2 regions of the Streptomyces sp. NPDC104309 genome follow, and region 1 is predicted to be linked to the other one. Evidence: predicted binding sites of a transcription regulator. Region 1 holds the regulator's gene; the other holds the start of a gene.

Region 1 (7,035 bases):
GCGCCCCATCGTGGCCGAGAGCAGCAGGATCCGTCCGCCGGGCCCGTACGCGAGGGAGCCGACCGGCCCGTACGGCAGGGTCCGCGCGGGACCGCCGTCGACCGGGACGGCCCTGGCCCAGCTGCGCCGCATCGACGCCTGCCCCTGGGCGCTGATGACCAGTACGTCGCCCTCGGGTGTCCAGCCGCGGACGGAGGTCCGGCCGTCGCCCCAGTACGTGAGCCGCTCGGAGGGGCCGCCGTCGACCGGCGCGATGTGTACCTCCGGGGCCCCGTCCCGGGTGGACGTCCAGGCGACCCGGGTTCCGTCGGGAGATATCCGCGGGTTGGTGACCGGTCGGTTGTCGGCGCTGGCACGCCAGGCTCGGCCGCCGTCCAGCGGCGCCAGCCAGACATCGTCCTCGGCGGTGAAGGCGATCAAATCGCCCTGGACATGGGGGTATCGGAGGTAGGCAGGCTGCGTCACACCGATCACCCTAGGCCGCGGGCGTGCTCCGCGGAACCGAGTTGGCCGGAGTCCGCCGGGCGGCCGGACGGCGGACGCGATCACTTGCCCCAGGGCGTTTCGGTCACCGTGACCGTCACGGTGACCGTCGGCCGGGCGCCGCCGTTGCCGCTGCCGAGGGCCGGAATCACGGCACCGGTCGACGGGGCGGCGTTGCAGTTGCCGAGCACATCTGCCCGGAAGACGACCTTCCCATCGGCCTTCCCGGTCAGGTCCCCGCGCACGCACCGCCCGTCGAGCGCCTGGGTCACCTGTCCGGCGATCGTGATGGCCTTGCCCTTTCCGGTCCTCCCAGTGCAGTCGACGTCCGCGATCCGGCGCGCGGAGGCGGAGGGCGACGCGCCCCCGAACCGGTCCCCCACGACGTCGGCCGTGCAGCTCAACCACTGGACATCGACCCCGTTGCGCTCCAGGGCGCCGGTGCCGGTCCGGTCGGTGGTCACGGCGATGGATGCGGAGTTCAGGCCGCCCGCGGGTTCACAGGCCGCGACACCTGCGACCGCCGCGCCCGCGAGTGCGGACGCGGCCAGAAAGCGACGGATACTTCCCTGACCCCATGCCCTTGATGTCCCCATACGGGCAGCTTCCCACCGTCCCCCCTCGGGGCGGTAGACGGCTTACGGCCACACCGGGGGTGGCTCCGGCGCACGGAAGGGGGCTCGGACGGGGCGGTCTCACGACCAGCGGCCGGTGCGCCCCAGCAGCAGCGCCGTCGCCGCCGTGCCGGCCGTCGAGGTGCGCAGGACGCTCGTTCCGAGCCGGCAGATCCGGGCGCCCGCCGCGGCGAAGGCCTCCAGTTCGTCCGGCGACACCCCGCCCTCGGGGCCGACGACCAGCACGATCTCGCCCTGGGTGGGGAGTTGGGCGGCGGCCAGCGGCTCGCTGTCGTACCCCCGCTCCTCGTGCAGGACGGCGGCGAGGTCCGCCGTGGCCAGAAGCGCGGCGACCTGTTTGGTCGTCAGCGCGTCCGCGACCTCCGGGAAGCGGACCCGGCGCGACTGCTTGCCCGCCTCCCGGGCGGTGTTGCGCCATTTCGCCAGGGACTTGAGGCCGCGGTCGCCCTTCCACTGCGTGATGCAGCGCGACGCCTGCCAGGGCACGATCGCGTCGACACCGGTCTCCGTCATCGTCTCGACGGCGACCTCGCCGCGGTCGCCCTTGGGCAGGGCCTGGACGACGGTGATACGGGGGGTGGGCCGGGGCTCCTCGTGGACGGCCACCAGGTCGGTGACCATGAGCCGGTCCTTTCCCTCGGCGGCCCGGACGACACCTTCCGTCCAACGGCCGTGGCCGTCCGTCAGCACGACGTCCTCACCCGCGCGCAGCCGCTTCACCGAGACGGCGTGGCGCCCCTCGGCTCCTTCCAGGACGAACTCGGGCCCGTCGGGAACCTTTTCGACGACGAAGACCGGTGCGGTCACTGCGTACTCCCTGTGCTCACTGCCGTCCGTGCGGCGTCCAGTTCTTCGGCGAGCAGGCCGACCAGCCGGCCGGCGGGCAGCTCGCGTGCCATCCGGTGCCCCTGCCCCGCCCACAGCGCCATGCCCTGGGCGTCCCCGGCCCTGGCCGCCGCCTGGCGCAGCCCGGCGGTCAGATAGTGGACCTGCGGGTAGGCGGCCGGGGCGTACGGGCCGTGCTCACGCATGAAGCGGTTGACCAGGCCCCGGGCCGGGCGTCCGGAGAACGCCCGGGTCAGGTCGGTCCGTACGAACAGCGGGTTGGTCAGCGCCTGCTTGTGCAGCAGATGCGCCCCGGACTCGGGGCAGACGAGGAAGGCCGTGCCGAGCTGCGCCGCCTCCGCGCCCGCGGCGAGCACCGCGGCGATCTGGGATCCGCGCATCAGCCCGCCCGTGGCGATGACCGGTACCTGTACCGTCTCACGGACCTGGGCCACCAGGGAGAGCAGTCCTATCCCGGTGCCGTCGGTCTGCGGATCGTCCCAGTGGGTGGACTGGTGGCCGCCCGCCTCCATGCCCTGGACGCAGACCGCGTCGGCGCCCGCCCACTGCGCGGTCTGGGCCTCCTCGGGCGTGGTGACCGTCACCACCGTGTACGTGCCGACTCCGGCGAACGCGTCGAGGGTGTCGCGGGTCGGGCAGCCGAAGGTGAACGAGACGGCCGGGACCGGGTCCTCCAGGAGGATGGCGAGTTTCGCCTCGTAGCCGTCGTCGCCGCCGGAGTCCGGTTCACCGAGCGGAGTCTCGTACCAGGCGGCCTCACCGGCGAGCTGGTGCCGGTACACCTCGACGGCGCTCGGGTCGGCGAGCCCCGGCTGCGGCATGAAGAGATTGACGCCGAAGGGCTGACCGGTCAGCCCGCGCAGCTGTTTGATCTCGTTGTACATGCCGTCCGCGGTCTTGTACCCGGCGGCGAGGAAACCCAGCCCGCCCGCTTCGGCGACGGCGGCGACGAGCTGGGGACAGGACGCGCCACCCGCCATCGGGGCCTGCACGATCGGATACCGGCAGAGATCGGTCAACACGGATGACATGACCGCATCGTGTCACGTCAAGCACGCCTCGGCGTGCGCGGCCTGCGGTCCATTTTGCCCTTAAACGCCGGACGGGCTCGGCGAGCGAGCCCGTCCGGCGGTCAGGAACGGTGTGCGGGGACCGTCAGCGGCCGTTGAAGGCGTCCTTCAGCCGGGAGAAGAGCCCCTGCTGTCCGGGCTGGAACTGGCCGGTGGGCCGCTCCTCGCCGCGCAGCTTCGACAGGTCCCGCAGCAGTCGCTCCTGCTCCGGGTCCAGCTTCGTCGGGGTCATCACCTCGACGTGCACGATCAGATCGCCGCGCCCGCCGCCCCGCAGATGCGTGATGCCGCGTCCGTGCAACGGGACGGACTGACCGGACTGGGTGCCGGGCCTGATGTCGACCTCCTCCAGGCCGTCGAGCGTCTCCAGCGGCACCTTGGTGCCGAGCGCGCCCGCCGTCATGGGGATGGTGACCGTGCAGTGCAGATCGTCGCCGCGGCGCTGGAACACCAAATGCGGCAGCTCGTGGATCTCCACGTACAGATCGCCGGCCGGGCCGCCGCCGGGGCCGACCTCGCCCTCGCCCGCGAGCTGGATGCGGGTGCCGTTGTCGACACCGGCGGGGATCTTCACGGTGAGCGTGCGCCGCGAGCGGATGCGGCCGTCACCGGCGCACTCCGGGCAGGGGGTCGGCACGACGGTGCCGAAGCCCTGGCACTGCGGGCACGGCCGCGAGGTCATGACCTGGCCCAGGAAGGACCGGGTGACCTGGGAGACCTCACCGCGACCGCGGCACATGTCACAGGTCTGCGCGGAGGTGCCGGGCGCGGCGCCCTCGCCGTTGCAGGTCGCGCAGACGACGGCCGTGTCGACCTGGATGTCCTTGGTGGTGCCGAACGCGGCCTCCGCGAGATCGATCTCCAGCCGGATCATCGCGTCCTGGCCGCGCCGGGTGCGCGAACGGGGCCCGCGCTGCGACGACGTACCGAAGAACGCGTCCATGATGTCGGAGAAGTTGCCGAAGCCGCCCTGTCCGAAGCCGCCCGCGCCACCGCCGCCGGAGGCGGACAGCGGATCGCCACCGAGGTCGTAGACCTGCTTCTTCTGCGGGTCCGACAGCACCTCGTAGGCGGCGTTGATCTCCTTGAACCGCTCCTGGGTCTTCGGATCGGGGTTCACATCCGGATGCAGCTCACGGGCGAGCCGCCGGAATGCCTTCTTGATCTCGTCCTGAGATGCGTCGCGGCGCACGCCGAGTACGGCGTAGTAGTCCGTGGCCACTTACGACTCCGCCAGGATCTGTCCGACGTAACGTGCCACTGCGCGTACCGCTCCCATCGTTCCGGGGTAGTCCATGCGGGTCGGTCCGACCACGCCGAGTTTGGCGACTGCCTCGTCGCCCGAACCGTAGCCGACCGCGACGACGGACGTGGAGTTGAGCCCCTCGTGGGCGTTCTCGTGCCCGATTCGTACGGTCATGCCCGAGTCCTTGGCCTCGCCGAGCAGCTTCAGCAGCACGACCTGCTCCTCCAATGCCTCCAGCACCGGCCGGATCATCACGGGGAAGTCGTGCCCGAACCGGGTGAGGTTGGAGGTGCCGCCGATCATCAGCCGCTCCTCCGTCTCCTCGACGAGGGTTTCGAGCAGGGTGGAGAGCACGGTGGACACGGTTCCCCGGTCCTCGCTCTCGAAGGATTCCGGCAGGTCCTGCACCAGCTGCGGGACGTCCGTGAAACGGCGTCCGACGACCCGGCTGTTGAGCCGGGCCCGCAGATCGGCGAGAGAGGTCTCACCGAACGGAGCGGGGCAGTCGATCATGCGCTGTTCGACCCGGCCGGTGTCCGTGATCAGCACGAGCATCAGCCGGGCGGATGCCAGCGAGAGCAGTTCCACATGCCGCACCGTGGACCGGGTCAGCGAGGGGTACTGCACGATGGCGACCTGCCGGGTCAGCTGCGCGAGCAGTCGAACGGTGCGGCCCACGACGTCGTCGAGGTCGACCGCGCCGTCGAGGAAATTGTGAATGGCGCGACGTTCCGGCGACGAGAGGGGCTTGACGCCCGCGAGCTTGTCGACGAAGAGCCGGTAGCCCTTGTCCGTCGGGATGCGTCCCGCGCTGGTGTGGGGTTGGGCGATGAAACCCTCGTCCTCCAGCACCGCCATGTCGTTGCGGACAGTGGCCGGGGAGACCCCCAGCTTGTGCCGTTCGGTGAGCGCCTTGGAGCCGACGGGCTCCTCGGTGCCGACATAGTCCTGGACGATGGCGCGCAGCACTTCGAGTCTGCGTTCGCTGAGCATCGCGCACACCTCCAGCTGTCCTCGGTGGTTCTCGGGCCGTTCCTGTTTTCTTTCCCAGGAATCTTCCTGGCACTCTGTCGACGTGAGTGCCAGTAATCCCCCGGCCAGTGTACGGCGGCCGAGTGGGGGCCTAGCAAGGGCAACCGGCCACGCTGCCGCGAGACCGTGCAGGTCTTCTGCGGATAGCGTCGCGGTATGAACGCGTCTTGGGAAGAGTTCGGCTGGGAGCGACTCGGTCACGGAGTGGGCCGGCGGCGGCTTCCCGGGTGGGATGCGACGGTCGCGCTGGTGGCCGGAACGGACGGCGCGCTGCTCTACGACACCGGATCGACGCTCCGCGAGGGGGCGGAAGTGCGGGCCCAGGCACAGGCCCTGCTCGGCCGGAGGGTGACGCATATCGCACTCAGCCACCCCCACTTCGACCATGTGCTGGGCACCGCGGCGTTCTCCGGCACCCAGGTGTACGGAGCGGTCGGCATGACCGGGCTGCTGAAGCGCGGGGCGGACGAGCTGTGCGCCGACGCGGTGCGCCACGGGGTGTCCGAGCGCGACGCGGTGGAGGCCACCGGTGTGCTGGTGGCGCCGCACCACGAGGTGTGCGGCGAGTGGACCCTCGATCTGGGCGGCGGCCGTCAGGTGCTGCTGGCGAATGTGGGCCCCGCCCACAGCGGCCACGACCTGGTGGCGCTCGTCCCCGGCTCCCCGACGGTGGTGCTCTGCGGCGACCTGGTCGAGGAGTCCGGCGAACCGCAGGCGGGCCGGGACGCGCTGCCGTCCCGCTGGCCGGCCGCGCTGGACCGGCTGCTGGGGCTCGGCGGCGAGGACGCGGTGTACGTCCCGGGGCACGGGGCGGTGGTGGACGCGGCGTTCGTCAGGGCCCAGCGCGACCGGCTGGCCGCCCTCTTCGGCGTGTCGTGAGGTGCTGTCGTCCTATCGTCATCCGATGCGCAGCTACCAGCCGGACCTGACCCCGCCGTGGAAGAGGTCCGTCCCCGTTCCCGAGGTCCCCGCCGAGCCCGATCTGGTCGTGGAGGAGGTCTCCACCGGATTCTGCGGTGCGGTGATCCGCTGTGAGAAGACCGCCCAGGGGCCGACCGTGACCCTGGAGGACCGTTTCGGCAAGCACCGGGTGTTCCCGATGGAACCCCGCGGCTTCCTGCTGGAGGGCCGGGTGGTCACGCTGGTGCGCCCGTCGGCCGCCGGTCCCGTGCGCCCCACGCGTACGGCCTCGGGTTCGGTCGCGGTCCCCGGGGCCCGCGCCCGGGTGGCGCGGGCGGGCCGCATCTATGTGGAGGGCCGCCACGACGCGGAGCTGGTCGAGCGGGTCTGGGGTGACGACCTGCGGATCGAGGGCGTGGTCGTCGAGTACCTGGAGGGCATCGACGACCTCCCGGCGATCGTGCGCGAGTTCTCCCCCGGCCCGGATGCCAGGCTCGGCGTCCTGGTCGACCACCTGGTCCCCGGCTCCAAGGAGTCCCGGATCGCGGACCAGGTCTCGGACGCGAACGTGCTGGTGGTCGGCCACCCCTACATCGATGTGTGGGAGGCGGTGAAGCCGTCGTCCGTGGGCATTCCGGCCTGGCCGGTGGTGCCGCGCGGCCAGGACTGGAAGACGGGCGTGTGCCGCTCGCTGGGCTGGCCGGAGAACACGGGGGCGGCCTGGCAGGGGATCCTTTCCACGGTGCGCTCGTACCGGGACCTGGAGCCGGAGCTGCTGGGCTCGGTGGAGCATTTGATCGATTTCGTGACGGCGCCGCCCGCG
Region 2 (7,035 bases), on a different contig from region 1:
TCGCCTCCAGCGATCCGTCCGTGCCCAGGGTGTACGACACCGGGCCGCGGTTGGACGCGACGAGAACCTGCTCGGAGGGCTCGGCGGGCGGCTGGACCGAAGGCGCGGCGGAAGGCTCGACAGGGAGCCGGGCGGAGGGCCGGGCGGCGGACTGGGCTTCGTGCTCGGAGACCATGTTGCGGAATCTAGCCCGATCGCGAACCGCCCAAACGTGCGAAGTCAGGCAACGTCAGGCCGCGCGGCGCGAAACGTACTCCTCGATCTCGCGCATCGGCGGGCGCTCCTCGGTGTCCACCGGATGGGTGTGCGGTACGAAGCCGTCCTCGCCGCGCTCGAACTGGGTGAGCGAAGGCCGCACCAGGTGGCCGCGAGACAGCCGGAGCTGGGCGGTCCGGTAGATCGCCGCCGCCATCCGGCCGAGCGCCTGCCCGTCCTGGTGGCGGTGTTTACGGACCCCCACGTCCACCTGGGCCAGCGCGTCCAGACCCACCGTGTGCAGCGCGTCGACCAGGAGGCCCAGTTCCACTCCGTAACCGACGGGGAAGGGCAGCTGTTCGAGGAGTGAGCGGCGCGCCGCGTACTCGCCGCCCAGCGGCTGGACGAAGCCGGCCAGCTGCGGCCAGTGCAGATTGAGCAGCGGACGGGCCACCAGCTCGGTGACCCGGCCGCCCTGCCCCGCCGTGTCGCCGAGCGGGCGGTCGTACATCGCCTTGACGAACCGCACGTCCGGATCGGTCAGCAGCGGGCCGACGATGCCGGAGACGAAGTCGGCCGAGAATTCCTTCAGGTCTGCGTCGACGAAACAGACGATGTCACCGCCGGTCACCAGGAGCGACCGCCACAGCACCTCGCCCTTGCCGGGCACGGCCGGTATCCGCGGGAGTATGTCGTCCCGGTGCACCACTCGCGCACCGGCCTCCCGGGCCACCTTCGCCGTGGCGTCCGTGGAACCGGAATCGATCACCACGAGTTCGTCGACCAGCCGGACCTTCTCCATCAGCTCGCGCCGGATGGTCGCGACGATCTCGCCGACCGTCGCTTCCTCGTTCAGCGCGGGCAGTACGACACTCACGCTCCCGCGGCCCGGCTCCTTGGCGGCGAGGAGCCGGTCCAGCGGGCGGTCGGCGGCCGACCAGGAACGCCTGGCCAGCCAGCTTTCGACCTCTTCCAGCACGGTCGATACTCCCTGTATGTGATCCATCTCGCGGTTCGGACGACTATCTCAACTGTCCGGTGCTTCGGTTACAGTCTTGAACAACGCGGACGGCCGTCGCATGTCGGGGTCGGTCCGCCAATAAATGCCTGGATCGGAGATCCAGTGCCACAGCGCTCATCCAGAGGGACTGAGGGAACGGCCCGTTGAAGTCCCGGCAACCCTCCCGCCGGCCGCGAGGTCAGGTGGGGAAGGTGCCAATTCCGTCTCGTGGCGAAACGCGCCGCGAGGAAGATGAGGAGAAAGGGCCTCGCCTCCATGGCTGCGCAGACCGTTGCAGTAAGCACCAATTCTTCCACCGGCGCCGTCGACCTCGGCCCCGCCACTGCGCTTTCCTGCCGCGAATGCGGCGAGCGTTTCGAACTCGGCCCCCTTTTCGCCTGCGCGTCCTGTTTCGGGCCGCTCGAAGTGGCGTACGACCTGCCGAGCGGCTCCCCGGACGAGCTGAAGAAGCGCATCGAGGCCGGACCCGACAACATCTGGCGGTACGCGCCGCTGCTGCCGGTTCCCGCGAATGTCGCGGACAAGCCCAACATCAACCCCGGCTTCACCAAGCTGGTCAAGGCCGACAACCTCGCCCGTGAGCTGGGTGTCACCGGCGGTCTGTACGTCAAGGACGACTCCGGCAACCCGACGCACTCCTTCAAGGACCGCGTCGTCGCCATCGCCGTCGAGGCCGCCCGCGCCTTCGGTTTCACCACCCTCTCCTGCTCCTCCACCGGCAACCTCGCCGGTGCGGTGGGCGCCGCCGCCGCCCGCGCCGGCTTCCGTTCCTGCGTGTTCATCCCGCACGACCTGGAGCAGGGCAAGGTCGTCATGGCCGCGGTGTACGGCGGTGAGCTGGTCGGCATCGAGGGCAACTACGACGACGTCAACCGCTTCTGCTCGGAGCTCATCGGCGACCCGCTCGGCGAGGGCTGGGGCTTCGTCAACGTCAACCTGCGCCCGTACTACGGCGAGGGCTCCAAGACCCTGGCGTACGAGATCTGCGAGCAGCTCGGCTGGCGGCTGCCCGACCAGATCGTCATTCCGATCGCGTCCGGCTCGCAGCTCACGAAGATCGACAAGGGTCTTCAGGAGCTGATCAAGCTGGGCCTGGTCGAGGACAAGCCGTACAAGATCTTCGGCGCCCAGGCCGAGGGCTGCTCCCCGGTCTCCACCGCCTTCAAGGCAGGTCACGACGTCGTGCGGCCCCAGAAGCCGAACACCATCGCCAAGTCCCTGGCGATCGGCAACCCGGCCGACGGCCCGTACGTCCTGGACATCGCCCGCCGCACCGGCGGCGCGGTCGAGGACGTCGACGACGAGCAGGTCGTCGACGCGATCAAGCTGCTGGCGCGCACCGAGGGCATCTTCGCGGAGACGGCCGGCGGGGTGACGGTCGGCGTGACGAAGAAGCTGATCGAGGCCGGTCTGCTCGACCCGGCGCTGACCACCGTCGTCCTCAACACGGGCGACGGCCTCAAGACCCTGGACGCGGTGGCCGCCACCTCGCAGGCGACCGCGACGATCCGGCCGAGCCTGGACGCGTTCCGCGCCGCCGGCCTCGCCACCAGCTGACCACCCGAGACCGAAGGAAGGCACCCACCATGAGCGTCAAGGTCCGTATCCCCACCATCCTCCGCACCTACACGGGCGGCCAGGCCGAGGTCCCGGCCGAGGGCTCGACCCTCTCCCAGGTCATCGAGTCCCTGGAGCAGAACCACCCGGGCATCGCCGCCCGCGTCCTGGACGACCAGGGCAAGCTGCGCCGCTTCGTGAACGTGTACGTCAACGACGACGACGTGCGCTTCGAGGGCGGTCTGGAGACGGCGACGCCGGACGGCGCCGGAATCTCGATCATCCCGGCCGTCGCGGGCGGCTGCTGACCCTGCGTCCGACTGCACAGCGTTATCGGAATTGCCCCCTCTGCGAGAGAAGCGGAGGGGGCAATTCTGCATGGTTGAGCGCGGTACAGTGTGGGAAGTCCCCCGAGCTGCCCGTGCCGCCCGCATATGAGAATGCGCCGGGTCGCGACAAGATGCAGCCAAAGTGCTCGATCTCCTTGCGCCATAAGTCACTTTTGCCCGGCCCGACTTGCCCGGGAATCCCATGAATTCCACATATTCGGGCGTTCGGTGCTGCCCAGAATTCTCGTCCGATTGACCTGTTGCAGAGGGCAGTTGGGCAGATACATTCGGCCGCGGTCGACGCGTTCCGGCGCACGCACCCTCTCCTGTCGGAGGGTGAGTTCTGACCCGGGTCCGCGAAGTGCGGTCCTGCGCAAGGGCCAGTAATAGGGGAGTTAGGCATGGCTCAGGGCACCGTCAAGTGGTTCAACGCGGAGAAGGGGTACGGCTTCATCGCGGTCGACGGTGGTGCGGATGTTTTCGTCCACTACAGCGCGATCCAGATGGACGGGTACCGCACCCTTGAAGAGGGTCAGCGAGTTGAGTTCGAGATCTCGCAGGGCCAGAAGGGGCCGCAGGCGGACATGGTCAAGCTCGCCGTCGGCTGAGCTCGACGCGGTCGGCCAACGACACCGCTCACGCACGGAGGGCTCGTACCCCAGGGGTACGGGCCCTTCGCGCGTCCGCGTCCGGCCCCTTCGCGCGTCGGTGTCCGGGCCTTCTGCGCGTCCGCGTCCGGCCCCTCCGCGCGTCGGTGTCCGGGCCCTCCGTGCGGGGTCGTCGTTGTCCACATTCCGAGGGGGACGCTTGCACTCTCGGGGGTCGAGTGCTAATCATTGGCGTTAGCACTCTCCAGGTGAGAGTGACAGAACTTGGACCGGGCCGGTGAGGCCCGCAGGTCCGGTGGGGCAAGGAACCACCGGTCACGCAGGCCGTCCGTCGCGGGCGCCACTCGGTCCGGAGAAATCCACCCCTGTCCGGGAGGACCACTTCACATGGCCAAGATCATCGCGTTCGACGAGGAGGCCCGGCGCGGTCTCGAGCGCGGCATGAACCAGCTCGCCGACGCCGTCAAGGTCACCCTTGGCCCCAAGGGTCGCAACGTCGTCCTTGAGAAGAAGTGGGGCGCCCCCACGATCACCAACGATGGTGTTTCCATCGCCAAGGAGATCGAGCTGGAGGACCCGTACGAGAAGATCGGTGCGGAGCTGGTCAAGGAGGTCGCCAAGAAGACGGACGACGTCGCCGGCGACGGTACGACCACCGCCACCGTTCTCGCCCAGGCTCTCGTCCGCGAGGGCCTTCGCAACGTCGCCGCGGGTGCCAACCCGATGGCCCTCAAGCGGGGTATCGAGAAGGCCGTCGAGGCCGTCTCCGCCGCCCTCCTGGAGCAGGCCAAGGACGTGGAGACCAAGGAGCAGATCGCTTCGACCGCCTCCATCTCCGCCGCCGACACCCAGATCGGCGAGCTCATCGCCGAGGCCATGGACAAGGTCGGCAAGGAAGGCGTCATCACCGTCGAGGAGTCCCAGACCTTCGGTCTGGAGCTGGAGCTCACCGAGGGTATGCGCTTCGACAAGGGCTACATCTCGGCGTACTTCGCCACCGACATGGAGCGCATGGAGTCGTCCCTCGACGACCCGTACATCCTGATCGTCAACTCCAAGGTCAGCAACGTGAAGGACCTCCTTCCGCTGCTGGAGAAGGTCATGCAGTCCGGCAAGCCGCTGCTGATCATCGCCGAGGACGTCGAGGGCGAGGCCCTGTCGACCCTGGTCGTCAACAAGATCCGTGGCACCTTCAAGTCCGTCGCCGTCAAGGCCCCGGGCTTCGGTGACCGCCGCAAGGCCATGCTCGGCGACATCGCCATCCTCACCGGTGGCACCGTCATCTCCGAGGAGGTCGGCCTCAAGCTGGAGAACGCCGGTCTCGACCTGCTCGGCCGCGCCCGCAAGGTCGTCATCACCAAGGACGAGACCACGATCGTCGACGGTGCCGGTGACAGCGACCAGGTCCAGGGTCGCGTCAACCAGATCCGCGCCGAGATCGAGAACTCCGACTCGGACTACGACCGCGAGAAGCTCCAGGAGCGCCTCGCGAAGCTGGCCGGCGGCGTGGCCGTCATCAAGGCCGGTGCCGCGACCGAGGTCGAGCTCAAGGAGCGCAAGCACCGCATCGAGGACGCGGTGCGCAACGCCAAGGCCGCCGTCGAGGAGGGCATCGTCGCCGGTGGTGGCGTGGCTCTGCTCCAGGCCTCGGCCGTCTTCGAGAAGCTGGAGCTCTCGGGTGACGAGGCGACCGGCGCCAACGCCGTCAAGCTGGCGCTGGAGGCCCCGCTGAAGCAGATCGCCGTCAACGGTGGTCTTGAGGGCGGCGTCGTCGTCGAGAAGGTGCGCAACCTGGCCGTCGGCCACGGTCTGAACGCCGCGACCGGCGAGTACGTCGACATGATCGCCGAGGGCATTCTCGACCCGGCGAAGGTCACGCGCTCCGCCCTGCAGAACGCCGCGTCCATCGCCGCGCTGTTCCTCACCACCGAGGCCGTCATCGCCGACAAGCCGGAGAAGGCCGGCGCGGCCGCTCCGGGCGGCATGCCGGGCGGTGACATGGACTTCTGATCCTGACGGATCGGTAGTTCCCGCACAGCTTTGCCGTATCGGCCCCCAGGGATTCGTCCCTGGGGGCCGATGTCGTTCCCCGGGCGCCGGGCCGCACGTGCGGTGCCCGCGGGCCGGGGGAGCGATCACTCGGGTGAGCGACGCGGAATCGGTCAACTGGAATGGCGACAGCCCTAGTTCGCCGTGCCTGCCGTCGACGGCCAATACCGGCAAACCCGAATTCAAGCCGTTTCTTCCTATGAGTCGCATTGAATACGACACGGGGTGTGAGTCATCGTTTTTGCGGGTTAGTAGGTATCGGACAGCTGGCCTGAGCTCCGGTACACGCACTGTCCGGACGGTCTGCTCGGGCCGTCCTTCTCCCGCACCGCACACACCGAGAGGTGACTCATGCCTGTCTCCACCACGCCCGGAACCCAGTGGGCCGACTCGTACACGAACCTGAACGGCCAGCTCTACAGCGAGCCGGTGCCGTTCCGGCACGCCGACGGCCGCATCGGCTGGGTGCATTTCACGCACGACGGCTCGCTGTGGTTCAAGGAAGAGCTGCGCAGCGGCGGTATCGGCGGCTGGACGAAGATCGAGAACACTTCGGGCGGCAAGGAGTTCCCCGTCACGGTGACCGGCGGCGACGGCCGCGTGCGCATCTATTACTACACGGACGACGGCAGTCTGTACGGGGTCAACCAGACGGTCATCAACGGCAGCACGTACAGTCGCCCCTTCAAGATCGGCGACGGCTGCGCCCGCTATCCCGCCGCCTGCCTGTCCGCGGACGGCAGGACCAACATCTTCTACAACAACGCGAGCGGCGAGGTCTTCCACGTCCGCCACGCCTCGGGCGTCTCCGGCAACTACACCACACCCGTCAAGATCGGCGGCAGCGTCGAACTCAACCTCCGCGGCCTCGGTGCGGCCCTCGACGGCTCGGGCCGTATCGTCCTCGGAGCCAAGGGCAAGCAGAACAGCCTGTACGTGCTCCAGCAGCAGTACGCCGACTCCGGCGTGTGGACCACCGACCAGGAACGGGCCACCAACGTCGTCTCGGGCATCACCGCCGTCGGTGACGCCGCCGACCGGGTCTTCCTCTTCTACCGGTCCAACGACAACCACAGCGTCTACTTCGTCGCCCAGGACGCCACGTACATCGGCCTGCGCGCGCCGCGGAGCATCGGCGGACAGGTCAAGGGCGACGTGCATGCCGCCCTGGCGCAGGACAACCGCATCAACGTCGTCACCCACGGCTACAACGAAGACGCCCTGTGGGTGTCCGTGCAGAGCACCCAGCTCAGCCTCGCCTTCGACGGATTCGTCA

What was found. Region 1 encodes HrcA, which represses chaperone genes, less so after heat shock. Its sites were predicted from a motif close to TTNGCACTCNGNNNNNCNGAGTGCNAA; they were not measured.
Region 2: a site for HrcA is predicted at 3,909-3,935, ahead of groL (chaperonin GroEL). Genes of this name have one in related genera too.

The regions. Positions count from the first base shown of each region.
Region 1 is NZ_JBVJMV010000005.1:328,708-335,742, reverse strand. Features, by position in the region: gene ACZ68L_RS09995 (S41 family peptidase) at 1-465, opposite strand, end outside; gene ACZ68L_RS09990 (hypothetical protein) at 546-1,079, opposite strand; gene ACZ68L_RS09985 (16S rRNA (uracil(1498)-N(3))-methyltransferase) at 1,179-1,925, opposite strand; gene ACZ68L_RS09980 (nitronate monooxygenase) at 1,922-2,995, opposite strand; gene dnaJ (molecular chaperone DnaJ) at 3,120-4,256, opposite strand; gene hrcA (heat-inducible transcriptional repressor HrcA) at 4,257-5,273, opposite strand; gene ACZ68L_RS09965 (MBL fold metallo-hydrolase) at 5,469-6,191, shown strand; gene ACZ68L_RS09960 (DUF3097 domain-containing protein) at 6,217-7,035, shown strand, end outside.
Region 2 is NZ_JBVJMV010000018.1:166,436-173,470, forward strand. Features, by position in the region: gene ACZ68L_RS25925 (alpha,alpha-trehalose-phosphate synthase (UDP-forming)) at 1-175, opposite strand, end outside; gene ACZ68L_RS25930 (glucosyl-3-phosphoglycerate synthase) at 230-1,174, opposite strand; SAM riboswitch class I at 1,328-1,454, shown strand; gene thrC (threonine synthase) at 1,472-2,773, shown strand; gene ACZ68L_RS25940 (MoaD/ThiS family protein) at 2,803-3,081, shown strand; gene ACZ68L_RS25945 (cold-shock protein) at 3,504-3,710, shown strand; gene groL (chaperonin GroEL) at 4,098-5,720, shown strand; gene ACZ68L_RS25955 (DUF8189 domain-containing protein) at 6,111-7,035, shown strand, end outside.